One region of the Paenibacillus sp. J23TS9 genome, then DNA from elsewhere that is predicted to be linked to it. Evidence: riboswitches for the same ligand, from Rfam matches in the RefSeq annotation. Region 1 holds a riboswitch; the other holds the start of a gene.
The links. A riboswitch is a leader RNA that binds a small molecule or an ion and turns the genes downstream of it on or off. The one in region 1 is predicted to bind ZMP and ZTP.
Positions count from the first base shown of each region.

Region 2: linked by a shared signal. The riboswitch ahead of KJS65_RS29685 (bifunctional 5,10-methylenetetrahydrofolate dehydrogenase/5,10-methenyltetrahydrofolate cyclohydrolase) and the one ahead of rpiB (ribose 5-phosphate isomerase B) in region 1 are both predicted to bind ZMP and ZTP.

Region 1 covers NZ_BOSG01000003.1:154,006-159,958, reverse strand. The annotation lists gene KJS65_RS19265 (L-threonylcarbamoyladenylate synthase) at 1-190, shown strand, start outside; gene KJS65_RS19260 (manganese efflux pump MntP) at 294-854, shown strand; gene KJS65_RS19255 (low molecular weight protein arginine phosphatase) at 927-1,514, shown strand; ZMP/ZTP riboswitch at 1,576-1,658, shown strand; gene rpiB (ribose 5-phosphate isomerase B) at 1,861-2,316, shown strand; gene KJS65_RS19245 (TIGR01440 family protein) at 2,329-2,931, shown strand; gene KJS65_RS19240 (serine hydroxymethyltransferase) at 2,971-4,221, shown strand; gene upp (uracil phosphoribosyltransferase) at 4,520-5,149, shown strand; gene wecB (non-hydrolyzing UDP-N-acetylglucosamine 2-epimerase) at 5,171-5,953, shown strand, end outside.
Region 2 covers NZ_BOSG01000001.1:790,448-796,400, reverse strand. The annotation lists gene KJS65_RS04080 (ankyrin repeat domain-containing protein) at 1-352, opposite strand, end outside; gene KJS65_RS04075 (helix-turn-helix transcriptional regulator) at 432-1,301, opposite strand; gene KJS65_RS04070 (NUDIX hydrolase) at 1,323-1,766, opposite strand; gene KJS65_RS04065 (phosphotransferase family protein) at 1,948-2,862, opposite strand; partial or broken gene KJS65_RS29690 (cyclodeaminase/cyclohydrolase family protein) at 2,868-3,464, opposite strand; partial or broken gene KJS65_RS29685 (bifunctional 5,10-methylenetetrahydrofolate dehydrogenase/5,10-methenyltetrahydrofolate cyclohydrolase) at 3,510-4,364, opposite strand; ZMP/ZTP riboswitch at 4,448-4,529, opposite strand; gene KJS65_RS04055 (GNAT family N-acetyltransferase) at 4,582-5,163, opposite strand; gene KJS65_RS04050 (AraC family transcriptional regulator) at 5,196-5,953, opposite strand, start outside.

The sequences.
Region 1 (5,953 bases):
TGGCAGTCTCTCTGATTTGGGTACGGCGGCGCATCGTTTATATGCCGCGCTGCGCCGCATGGATGAGGAGCAGATCAGCTTTATTGTATCCGAGGCTTGTCCGGAAGACGGGCTGGGAGCTGCTATTATGAACCGGCTCCGCAAGGCTGCCGGACAAACGGTGATCCATCTCGGAGGGAGAGCCCGCTAGCTTGCCTCATGTACAAGTTGTGATTGTCCCCATGTACAAGTCATGATTGTCCTCATGTCCGCATATGGTTGTACAAGAACCTAACGGACATGGGGGAGTTGGAATGTTTGAGACATCTGCCGGTTTAGGGCAGCTGATTACGATTCTGATTATGGCCGCCGCTTTGGGAATGGACGCCTTTTCCTTGGGAATCGGTATCGGTATGAAGGGGATTCGCCTGCTGCATGTGCTTAAAATCAGCGTGCTCATCGGATTTTTTCATATCCTGATGCCGCTTCTGGGCATATTCACCGGTCAATATGTAAGCTCTTTGCTCGGACAGGTAACCACTTATGCCGCGGGCGGGTTGCTAATTTTGCTTGGTGGTCATATGATATTTAACTCGTTGAAAAGCGGGGATACCCGGATGATTGATCACCGTTCACTGCTGGGTATGATCTTGTTTTCTTTGAGCGTGAGCGTGGATTCCTTTTCTGTCGGGGTTTCGCTCGGAATGTTCCGAAGCAATCTGATTCTTACCGTCTTGGCCTTTGGCATCTGCGGAGGTGCAATGTCGGTGATGGGACTCCTGCTGGGCAGGAGAGTAAGCCGCAATTTGGGAGATTTCGGGGAGGCGCTGGGAGGCGTGATCCTTTTGGCATTTGGCCTGGCCTTTATCTTTTGAAGATATCAGAAAGTATACCGGTAGACGTTTTTCGTATACAATAATTTAAACAATCCGGGAGGTGCGATAAACGTGAAACATATCTTGTTTGTATGTACAGGGAACACGTGCCGCAGCCCGATGGCGGAAGCTCTTCTCCGCAAAATGGCGAAGGACCGCGGTATCGGGGTTGAAGTTCGTTCAGCGGGTGTTGCCGCCATGGATGGAGTGTCGATGTCCCGTCATGCGGAGGCTGTTCTGCGCGACCATGATATTAATGATCGTTTGATGTCCAAATCACTTAAGCTCGATGCGGTGAATTGGTCTGATTTGATACTGACACTGACTCAAGGACATAAGCAGCATGTGATCCGGAGCTTTCCTCAGGCCGCTGACAAAGTGTATACACTCAAGGAGTACGCGGAGAATGACGCGGAAGTATTGAATGATCTGAACGAGCTGGACAGCCTTTATGCGACATGGGAGGTCAAACGCTCGCTTGGACAGGAATTGACGGATGAGGAGCGGGAGCGCCTGATTGAAATTCAGCAGCGGGTTCCAAGCTTCGATATTTCCGATCCGTTCGGCGGATCCCGTGAGGATTATGATATGGCAGCGGCGGAAATCCGCACTGCCATTGAGCGTTTGCTGGATAAGCTGGAGTCATTCCGCACTTCCTGAAGGAAGAATATTACTCGTTGCATTTCAGTCTTGAATGTTTTATGATGGTTGTGAAAAAACTCGGTTCCGGTGTAACTGGCGACAAATGTGGATGAAACCACGATGGAGCACCGGGATATACGGCCGGTCGCCTGGGCAAAAGAGCAATTCTGCGGTTATCCGCGGACTGCTCTTTTTTGTATTAAAAAAGTGAGTTTATATGCGGGATCCCTGCAAAGTATGGGTAAAAAACATCCAGAGCAGAGACTTCATTTTGTGGGGCGATTTTCATCTTACGGCCTGGAAATAGGGTATAATGGTACGAGAAGTCACAAAAGCACGAAATTTCAGGGAGGTTTTACAAGAGATGAAGATTGCTGTGGGAACAGATCACGCGGGAGTGCGTTTGAAAGAAGACATCATTGCCGTCATTCGGGAGATGGGACATGAGGTTGTGGATGTGGGATGCAGCTGTGCTGATTCCGTGGATTATCCTGACTATGCCCTGCCTGTATGCGAGCAGGTTACCTCGGGTGAGGCTGATCGCGGCATTCTGATTTGCGGAACAGGCATCGGCATGAGCATCGCCGCCAATAAGGTTCCCGGCATCCGCTGCGCGCTGGTGCATGATGTATTCTCTGCCCAAGCGACCCGAGAGCATAACGATTCCAACGTGCTGGCGATGGGTGAACGTGTTATCGGCCCCGGACTCGCGCAGGAAATCGCGAAAGTCTGGATCGGCACACCGTTCAGTGAAGGTGAACGGCATGTTGGCCGCGTAAACAAAATCAAGGCGATTGAGGACCGTTATCTGCAGCATTAGGGAGGTGTTCGAATGGAGGCCAATGAACAAGGAATTCCATCGGAAGTTTCACTAAAAGAGCAAGTGTCGGGTGTTTTACGCGAGCTGGCGGAGACGGCGGGACTTGGGCCCGGTAAGGTTGTTGTCATCGGGACCAGCACGAGCGAAGTGGCAGGCCGGCGGATCGGCACCTCGGGAGCCCTTGAGGTAGCGAACGAGCTTCTCGAGGGTATTGAGGAGATCAGAAGGGAATTCGGCTTTGACGTCGTATTCCAGTGCTGCGAGCATCTGAACCGTGCGCTGGTGATGGAGCGTTCTCTACTTACGGACATGCGCCTGACTGAAGTGGCAGCCGTGCCGGTTCCGAAGGCTGGAGGCTCCATGGCAAGCAGCGCCTACCGGTCCATGAAGAACCCGTGTCTGGCCGAAAGCATTGAGGCGGATGCCGGGATCGACATCGGGGAAACGCTGATCGGCATGCACTTACGGCGGGTGGCCGTTCCTTATCGTACACAGCTACGCTATGTGGGCAAGGCGCGTGTGAATACAGCCTTTACCCGGCCGAAGCTGATTGGCGGAGAGCGTGCGGTTTACCAGCTTGACGCTGAATCGGGAAACGCTCATCTTTGCGATTAAACAACAAAAAAGAGAGTTTATCTAAGGGAGGAACAAGGAATTATGGATCAATTGCGTAAGAAGGACCCGGCTGTATTGGATGCGATGAATTTGGAGCTGAAGCGTCAGCGCAGCAACATCGAGCTGATTGCCTCGGAGAATATTGTCAGTGAAGCCGTGATGGAAGCCATGGGCTCCGTCCTCACGAACAAATATGCGGAAGGTTATCCGGGCAAACGGTTTTACGGCGGCTGCGAGCGCGTCGATATCGTTGAGGATATCGCCCGTGACCGCGCCAAGGAATTGTTTGGTGCAGAGCATGTCAACGTTCAGCCGCATTCCGGAGCGCAAGCGAATATGGCTGTGTACCTTGCTGCGATTAACCCTGGCGATACCGTGCTCGGCATGAATCTTGCTCATGGCGGACACCTGACGCACGGCAGCCCTGTCAACGCATCGGGCCTCCTTTACAATTTCGTGGCCTACGGCGTTCAGGAAGACAGCTTCCTGATTGACTATGATGAAGTCCGCAAAGCGGCCTTCAAGCATCGTCCCCGTCTGATCGTTGCCGGCGCAAGCGCCTATCCGCGCACCATTGATTTTGAAGCCTTTGCTTCCATCGCGAATGATGTGGGTGCGCTGTTCATGGTTGATATGGCGCATATTGCCGGTCTGGTTGCCGCAGGCGTTCATCCGAGCCCTGTACCGCATGCCCATTTCGTAACGACGACCACGCATAAAACACTGCGCGGACCTCGCGGCGGCATGATTATGTGCAGAAAGCCATGGGCTCAGGCCATAGACAAGGCGGTATTCCCAGGATCCCAAGGCGGACCGTTGATGCATGTGATTGCTTCCAAAGCCGTGGCTTTTGGCGAAGCTCTGGATCCTTCTTTCAAAACCTATGCCCAAAATGTCGTGAAGAACGCCCACGTTCTGGCTGAAACCCTGGTCAGTGAAGGCCTCAACATCGTATCCGGCGGTACGGACAACCATCTGATGCTGGTGGATACACGCAGCGTGAACATCACGGGTAAAGAAGCGGAGAAGGTTCTGGATTCAGTTGGCATTACAGTCAACAAGAACGCCATTCCTTTTGACCCGACCAGCCCGTTTGTAACGAGCGGAATCCGGATCGGTACGCCTGCAGCTACCTCGCGTGGCATGGACGAAGCGGCTATGGTGAAGATCGGAGAGATCATTGCCATGACGCTGAAACAGCCTAAGGACGATACAGTTCTTACCAAGGCTGCTGCCATGGTGAAGGATCTGACGGATCAATATCCTCTTTACCCGGAACTGAACTACTAATTCTACCCTGAAGAATATATGAAAGGGCTGGAAGCTTGGCTTCCAGCCCTTTTTTTGAGGAGATTTTCAGGTGTGCAGCGGAGAAGTCCGGGAGTCGTCCCTCCCCGCGTTGACCCGCCCAAGACACCAAAGGTTTAATCTGCGGCATATTATGGCGAAAATAAACATGTCTTACGTAGGTGCAAATTCATTTAAGGGAATGATATAATAAACAAGATTTGTGTACCTGCACGTATTTGCACATGGCAAAACCGGCACTGGCAGCACTAAGACTTACAATTACCGGAGGGACAAAACAATGGGAAAACTGGTGATTTGTGATCACCCTTTGATTCAACACAAGCTGACATTTATCCGTGATGTGCGGACAAACACAAAGGATTTTCGTGAACTTGTTGATGAGGTTGCTTCTTTGATGGCTTATGAGATTACACGTGAGGTTCCGCTGGAAACGGTTAAGGTTCAGACGCCTGTAGCTGAGATGGACGGCAAGGTTCTTGCCGGACGCATGCTTGGGCTCATTCCGATTCTGCGCGCGGGTCTGGGTATGCTGGACGGCATGCTGAAGCTGATTCCTGCGGCGAAGGTAGGCCATGTCGGTCTGTTCCGCGATCCGGAAACGCTGCAGCCTGTAGAATACTACACCAAGCTGCCGACGGATGTGACCGAGCGCGAGCTGATCGTAATCGATCCGATGCTGGCGACGGGCGGATCCGCGATAGCGGCGATTGACGTTCTGAAGAAACGCGGCTGCACCCAGATCAAGATGATGAATCTGATTGCCGCACCGGAAGGCGTAAAGGCAGTACAGGAAGCCCATCCTGATGTGGACATCTATGTTGCTGCACTCGATGAGAAATTGGACGACCACGGATATATCGTGCCGGGTCTTGGAGATGCGGGAGACCGCCTTTACGGAACCAAGTGAATCGAAAAGAGGGTATAGCTCATGTCTAAAATAAAAGTTATGACCATCTTCGGAGTGCGTCCGGAGGCCATCAAGATGGCCCCGCTCATTCTGGAGCTGGAAAAGCATCCTGAGCATATCGAATCGGTGGTCTGCGTTACCGCGCAGCACCGCCAGATGCTTGATCAGGTGCTGGAGGTTTTTAAAATTACACCGGATTACGATCTGGACGTAATGAAGGACCGCCAGACGCTGAATGAAATTACCATCCGCGTGCTGGAAGGCCTGGAGCCTGTTTTGCGTGAAGCAAAGCCGGATATCGTTCTGGTACACGGAGACACACTGACGACCTTCCTGGCCAGCTACGCGTCGTTCCTGCAGCAGATTCAGGTGGGGCATGTGGAAGCAGGGCTGCGTACCTGGAACAAGCTCTCTCCTTATCCTGAGGAGATGAACCGCCAGCTGACAGGCGTTTTGGCCGATCTTCATTTTTCGCCGACCGATTGGTCTGCAGGCAATTTGAAAAAAGAGAACAAAAATGAATCAAGAATATATGTCACAGGCAACACCGTAACCGATGTGTTTCAATATACCGTACAGCCTGACTACAAGCATCCGGTGCTGGAATGGGCCGCCGGCAAAAAGCTCATTCTCATGACTGCCCATCGCCGTGAATCCCAAGGTGAGCCGCATATGAACATTTTCCGGGCTGTGAAACGGATTGCTGACGAGTTTGAGGATATTGCGATCGTATATCCGGTGCATCTAAGTCCAGCAGTCAAGGAACCGGCACATGCCGTTCTTGGCGGACATCCGAGAATCAAG
Region 2 (5,953 bases), on a different contig from region 1:
GCAGGCATGTGTGGCCGTTGCTGTCAAAAATCCGGGTTCCAGCATGATGAGTAAGTAACAACCGGATGACATCCATATTCCTCTCCCCGGCGATCGCCGCGTGCAGTGCTGTATTCGAAGGAATGAACGATATATTCGAATGAGAGACAGCATCAACATCCGCTCCGGCAGCAATAATTACCCGCACAGCCTCCGGATGCCCGAAATGCGCAGCATAACCAAGCAGTGTCAGCCCTTCTGCGTTTTCCATGTTCACATATTCAGGACGGGGAATCAGGAGCTCCTGAAGTCGTGCAGCATTTCCTTCCTTCGCTGCATCAAATAACTCATTTATTATCTGATTATGATCCATTCACTTGTCCTCCAATTCAATTTCAAAGTATGTACAGGACTCATCATAATTCCGGAAGCGGTTTTTTACTTCTTGAAAATCACCTTTTACACTTCCCGCGATATACTGACGGACTAACCCCAAATTTCTGTGTAAACAGGCTGCTGAAGGAGCCAAGGCTTTGAAACCCGACCTCCAAACAAATTTCAGTTACTGGCAATTCCGTTCGCTGCAGCAGCTTCCCTGCCTCCTGCAGTCTTTTCTCCTTCAGCAGCTGATGAGGCGTGAAGCCAAAAAGCTGTTTAAAGCTTCTGAGAAAATGATTCGTTGAAAGACAAGCCGCTTCCGCTGCCTCTGAAATGGAGATAGATTGATTAAAATAAGCGCAAAGATATTCATATCCAACATGCACGCGCCGATATAGCTCTTGCCGGGTTGAAGATTTGATGGAATGAAGCTGGGCGATCTCTCTTTTTACCTGTTGTTGCTCTATCAGTAGACCATATGCCAAAGCATGCAGCTGTTCTTCCACACGAGTACGGTCTTGAAGTTTATGTAAGGAATCTATCCGCATCTGCTGCATGACTTGCGAGAGCTCCGGTGATGTCTCATAAGTTTTGACGACAAAATCAATCTCCCGTACCACCGGGTGAAATGGCTCGACCAGCAGCTCATCTGCCGGTACCATCAAGCTTCGGCGCATCTCTTGAACCATCCCCTCCGGAAAGAACACGCAGAAGGATTCGACAGGCTTTTCTGATTCTATAGTGATGCTGTACTCCTGCCCTTGATTTAACAGCAAATACCGGTCTTCCCCTACAGCAAAATGCCCATGCCCTGCCTGGTACAAGGCTCTTCCGCCTCTGAAGGTTTTGATCGATAGCCCTCCTGTTCCTTTCCAGTAATACTCGGCACTTTGCTCGTGGAGAATCGGTGAGAAATTTAGGATGCTGCCATTGCTATGACTCATATTCCCACAGCTCTCTTTCACTTAAAAATGTGGATCGGTAAGCTGCTTCAATATCGAATGCGCCCGGTTCACGCTCTCAACCGTCCAAGGCGGCGTATCAGGGTGATTGATTATTTCTTCGGTCGTCATCCAATATACCGCCTCGACTTCCTCCGGACTTTTTCTATAGGCAGTTCCATGATCATATTCACAAATAAATACCACGTTGATCACAGGAGACCCGCCCTCCGTAACAAATGATGAACTATATGCAAAATGCAGCCTTTCCTTGACCTCAACGCCGACCTCCTCGAAAATCTCTCTTTTGACGGTCCGCTCCAGAATGTCCTGTGAGAATCCTTCCTGCTCTACGGTTCCTCCTACGAAAGACAAGGTTCCAGCCGCATTCTCTTCCCCCGATCCACGCTTAATCACCAGCCACTTATTCTCTTGATATACAGCCCCTTCAACATTTACAACGAACATCGCCTTTACTCCCCTTCTATAATTTACCTGTAATTCCCTATTTCATTGTAATCTCTAAACCGTAAAAATAAAATAACCGGCTCATCGCCGGTTATTAAGAAATCTCAATCATCATTGCAACACCATCGCCCATCCAGACCACTTGATAAACGATTATCAATCAACTTTCCCTGATTACACTTTAGCGAGTATGGAGCCGGGCAAGCGCCTGATCTGTAAACCACTGATGTTTTTCCCGCATACTCTTTTCCGTATGGCTATCGAGCCCCCAACTAGACAAACTTGAAGCAGGCTTGAGCGCTGCAAAAAGATCCCAGAAATGAAGCTCCGATATGTCTGTTTGCAGATTGAGCGCTTGATACTGCCGTGTAAACTCATGCATAGCGTCCGTGCCATATGCCCAGAGCACCTCGAGTCTGCTATTCGCAAGGTCATACATTGGATCACCGATTGCCGCATCCTCCCAGTCGATCACCGCAGCAATTCCGTTGTCTTTCCACAAGATGTTACCCGGCCAATAATCTCCATGCAGCAGCACATTTTTGTTTAATGGAGACAACGGCCATGCGGATTCAAGCACATCCCGGATTGTACTTTCATTTAATGATTCATCCGGGTTCCTGGGCCTATTCCCAATCTTGTCGGAACACCATACAAGCTGTTCAGGAAGAAAATCCAGTGAATGGCTTGTCCAATCCACTTGATGGATATCCGATAATATCCCCGCCATTCGCTGCATAGCATCTGACAAATCCGAGGGAGACATATTCACGAATCCATCCACAAAGTCGGTCACGATGTAAGGAGTGGGTAGAATAAATTCGGTTGCATCGTATGCATATGGCTGAGGTACAGGCAACCCCGCGTCCACTAGACCTTGTAAAAGCTTAAATTCATCCTTTGCAATTTCCGGATTCCTGTTTCGGTCAACAGCGCCATGCTGACGGACAACCAGCTTTTTCATACTGCCATCCGTCTTTTCAATCTCAATCAACGTCACTTGGGCTGAAACCCCGCCTTTAAGCTCCTTTGTTCGAAGCAGTCTGGACCCGGGTTCTGTCATGCGCGCGACTTGTTCCCATTGTTCTTCTGACACTTTGGTTACACCAACTTCTCCTTGATCTTTTGCAATACCTGGAGCTTCAGCTCATTCGACTGGTTTGATAGCTCGGCTCCCGTTTCTTGAAATGAGCTCCTGACACCTGCATCTTTAATGCTTCCTAGATTTATTTCTACCGTAATCCATGCCGATTGTACAGCCGCATCCAGCATGATGAGCGCTATGCCTAGATCTGATATGACATTTTTATTGACTTCTTCCGTAATTTTATCCAGTGCCGACATCATCTCCAAGCTTCGCTTCATGAGGTGCAGCGGAACAGAAGCAGCTTGAACCGCGGCCTTTTGCAGAGCAAGGGAACGTATTTTCTTTTCCTCATCATTCCCTTTAGGCAAACCAAGTGCGGCCATATAGCCGTTAAACGATTCCATGTCCTTCTTCAGAAAACTTTCAGCCTCCAACATCGCAGACTGCATCAGCACCACGATGTCCGCCATCTGCTCCCGCACACTCGCAAACTTTGGCCCGCTTGTAATGTTCGCCACCATGGCCCCCATGGACGCACCCAATGCGGCAGATAGGGCAGCAATACTCCCTCCACCCGGCGTAGGTGCGCTTGAGGCAGACATCTGCAGAAATTGCCGGATCGTTTGGTCAAATACCTGTTGATCCCCATTCGTTTTCAAGGCCTCAGCAGATTGCTGCTGCAGCCGGATTGCCAGCATCAAGTTCTCAAAGAGCATAACCGTTGTGAGTGTTCCCACACCGCCGGGGACAGGCGTAGTCGCTTTTGCAAACGCTGCAGCTTCAGGTACAACATCACCTGTTATCCCGGTTGCTGTCTCATTAATGCCTGCGTCAATGACAACGAGGTCCGGATGCATCATATCTGGAGTAATCAGTCCGGCCTGTCCTGCGGCGGTCATCAGAATATCCGCATTCGCAATATGACCGGCGATGTTTGGGGTATGGGAATGACAGACGGTCAACGTGGCATTTTCCCGCAGCAGCAGCTGCATCAGGGGTCTGCCAACCGTCTCTCCCCGTCCTACAAGCACAACATTTTTGCCTTTCAGCGTGAAGCCAAAATGCTTTAATATAGCGATACAGGCCTGTGGTGTTGCCGGATAAATGCCAGTGTTCCCCGTCATGCAGGCGAGCTTGTTCGCCGATGAAATGCCATCCACGTCTTTTTCAGGCGTAATCGCGTCCGAACACTTTTGAACACGGATATGTTTGGGTACAGGAAGCTCGAGCATAATGCCATGTACCGCCGAATCCTGGTTCAAGCCTTCAATTTCATCCAGCAAACGACGCTCTGTGACCTCCGGATCAAACTGAATCAAATCGAATTCAATGCCCAGCTGCTGGGCTTTTTTCTGTTTCGCTTTCGCATAATATTCCGAAGCAGGATCCCCCTGCACTAAAATCGTAGCAAGCCTCGGCTGTATGCCTTTTTCTTTAAGACGGTTAACCTCTGTGATGATGGATTCAGAAACCTCGTTTGCCAGTTCTTTGGTTTTAAGCAGCATGCTCATTCCAGTCGCCTCCGTTAATGGTAGTAAGATTATATTTCTTAAATCTAAACAAAAAAAGTATTTGGATGGAATGAACCACCAAATACTTTTGCCCAGGCGTACGGCTGTTATGATCCATGTGCTCCCTCGTGGTTTACCCACGTTACGCCAGTCACACACGGCTGAAATCAAGTCAGGTTTATTGTAGCACAGTTCATCTAGAATAGAGGATACAAATTTACGAATCTTGATGATTCACTTGATCTTGCTGCAGAATGCTGTAAATTTCAAGATCGACAATCCCTTTTCCCGACCATAAGGCCGCTTGTCTCAAGAGACCCTCTTGTTGAAAACCATTCTTTTGCAAAACCTTCTTTGATGCTTCATTCCGCAGCATAACCTCTGCCTGAATCCGGTTGATGTTAACCTCATTGAACAGATAAGGCAGCAGAAGCTTTAGAGCTTCCGTAGCCACTCCTTTTCCCCACTGTTGTTCAGCTAAATAATATCCCACTGACAGCGTGTTTACCTTTTGGTTAAAATTAAATGCCTCAATAATGCCAAGCAGCCGATCAGGTTCCTGCACCGTAAATATGCCCCACTTGATCCTTGCCTTTTTCAAAAAATCACGCTCGAAATGTCCAATCATATTTTTGACCGTGTCTTTGTTATGCTTCGGAATAATGCCGCAGTATGTAAATACATTTTCATTATTATAAATTTCAAAAAGGTCCTCCAGATGGCTGGCTTCGATTTTTTTCAAGATAACTCGATCTGACGCAAGAATAGGAAATGTTCTAAATGCCGCTTCTAAATTCATACCATCACCACTCCAAGTCTAATGATTTCATTTCATCCTCTTTTCTTAATGGGGACATGTAGATCTACTTTGCATTTCCCTTCCGCATCCGTTGCAGGATCATTTTTACAGATTTCGAGGCAAGGACGGTCATCGGCTTCATAACCGCTGTTCGGCAGCCACAGGCTGTATACATTCTGATAGGCTAGGACAAACCGTTCAACGGTATCATAATAGGGATATACCGCATACAACCCGCCCGACAATATTTTATAATCCACTACCTTTGAATCATGTTCTTTTCGATGTCCTGCCGGTAATGTGACACAAGCATCATAGCGGCAGGCCCATTCATCAACCAAATTAAGATCATCCAGCGAAATGCCGATAAACTGTTGATTTGCAGGTGATATTCCCCTTCCAGCGGCCCATCGCCCCAGCTTGTCCCAAGCAGAGTACGTATCCAAATAACTCCCCACATGTCTGACGTATGCCACTTCAATATCCATTAGCTCTTCGAATCTGATCATCTGATCCCACACCCTTGTTAAAAGAGAATTCTTACGGTTCTGATTGTACTCTTCCAGGAATGCAGACTCTTCCGGATTTTTGCTATAAAATGATGGAAAATTGCTATCATTTCTCATACCTCTACGTACCTCACTTGGTGTTTGGCCATAGTGCTTTTTAAATGCGGCATTAAAGGTGGACAGCGATTCGAAGCCGCATTGATTGGATATTTCAAGAATCGTCAGCGGGGTGTCGGCAAGTAAATGCACGGACTTTTGTATACGCTCCCGATTCACAAAAG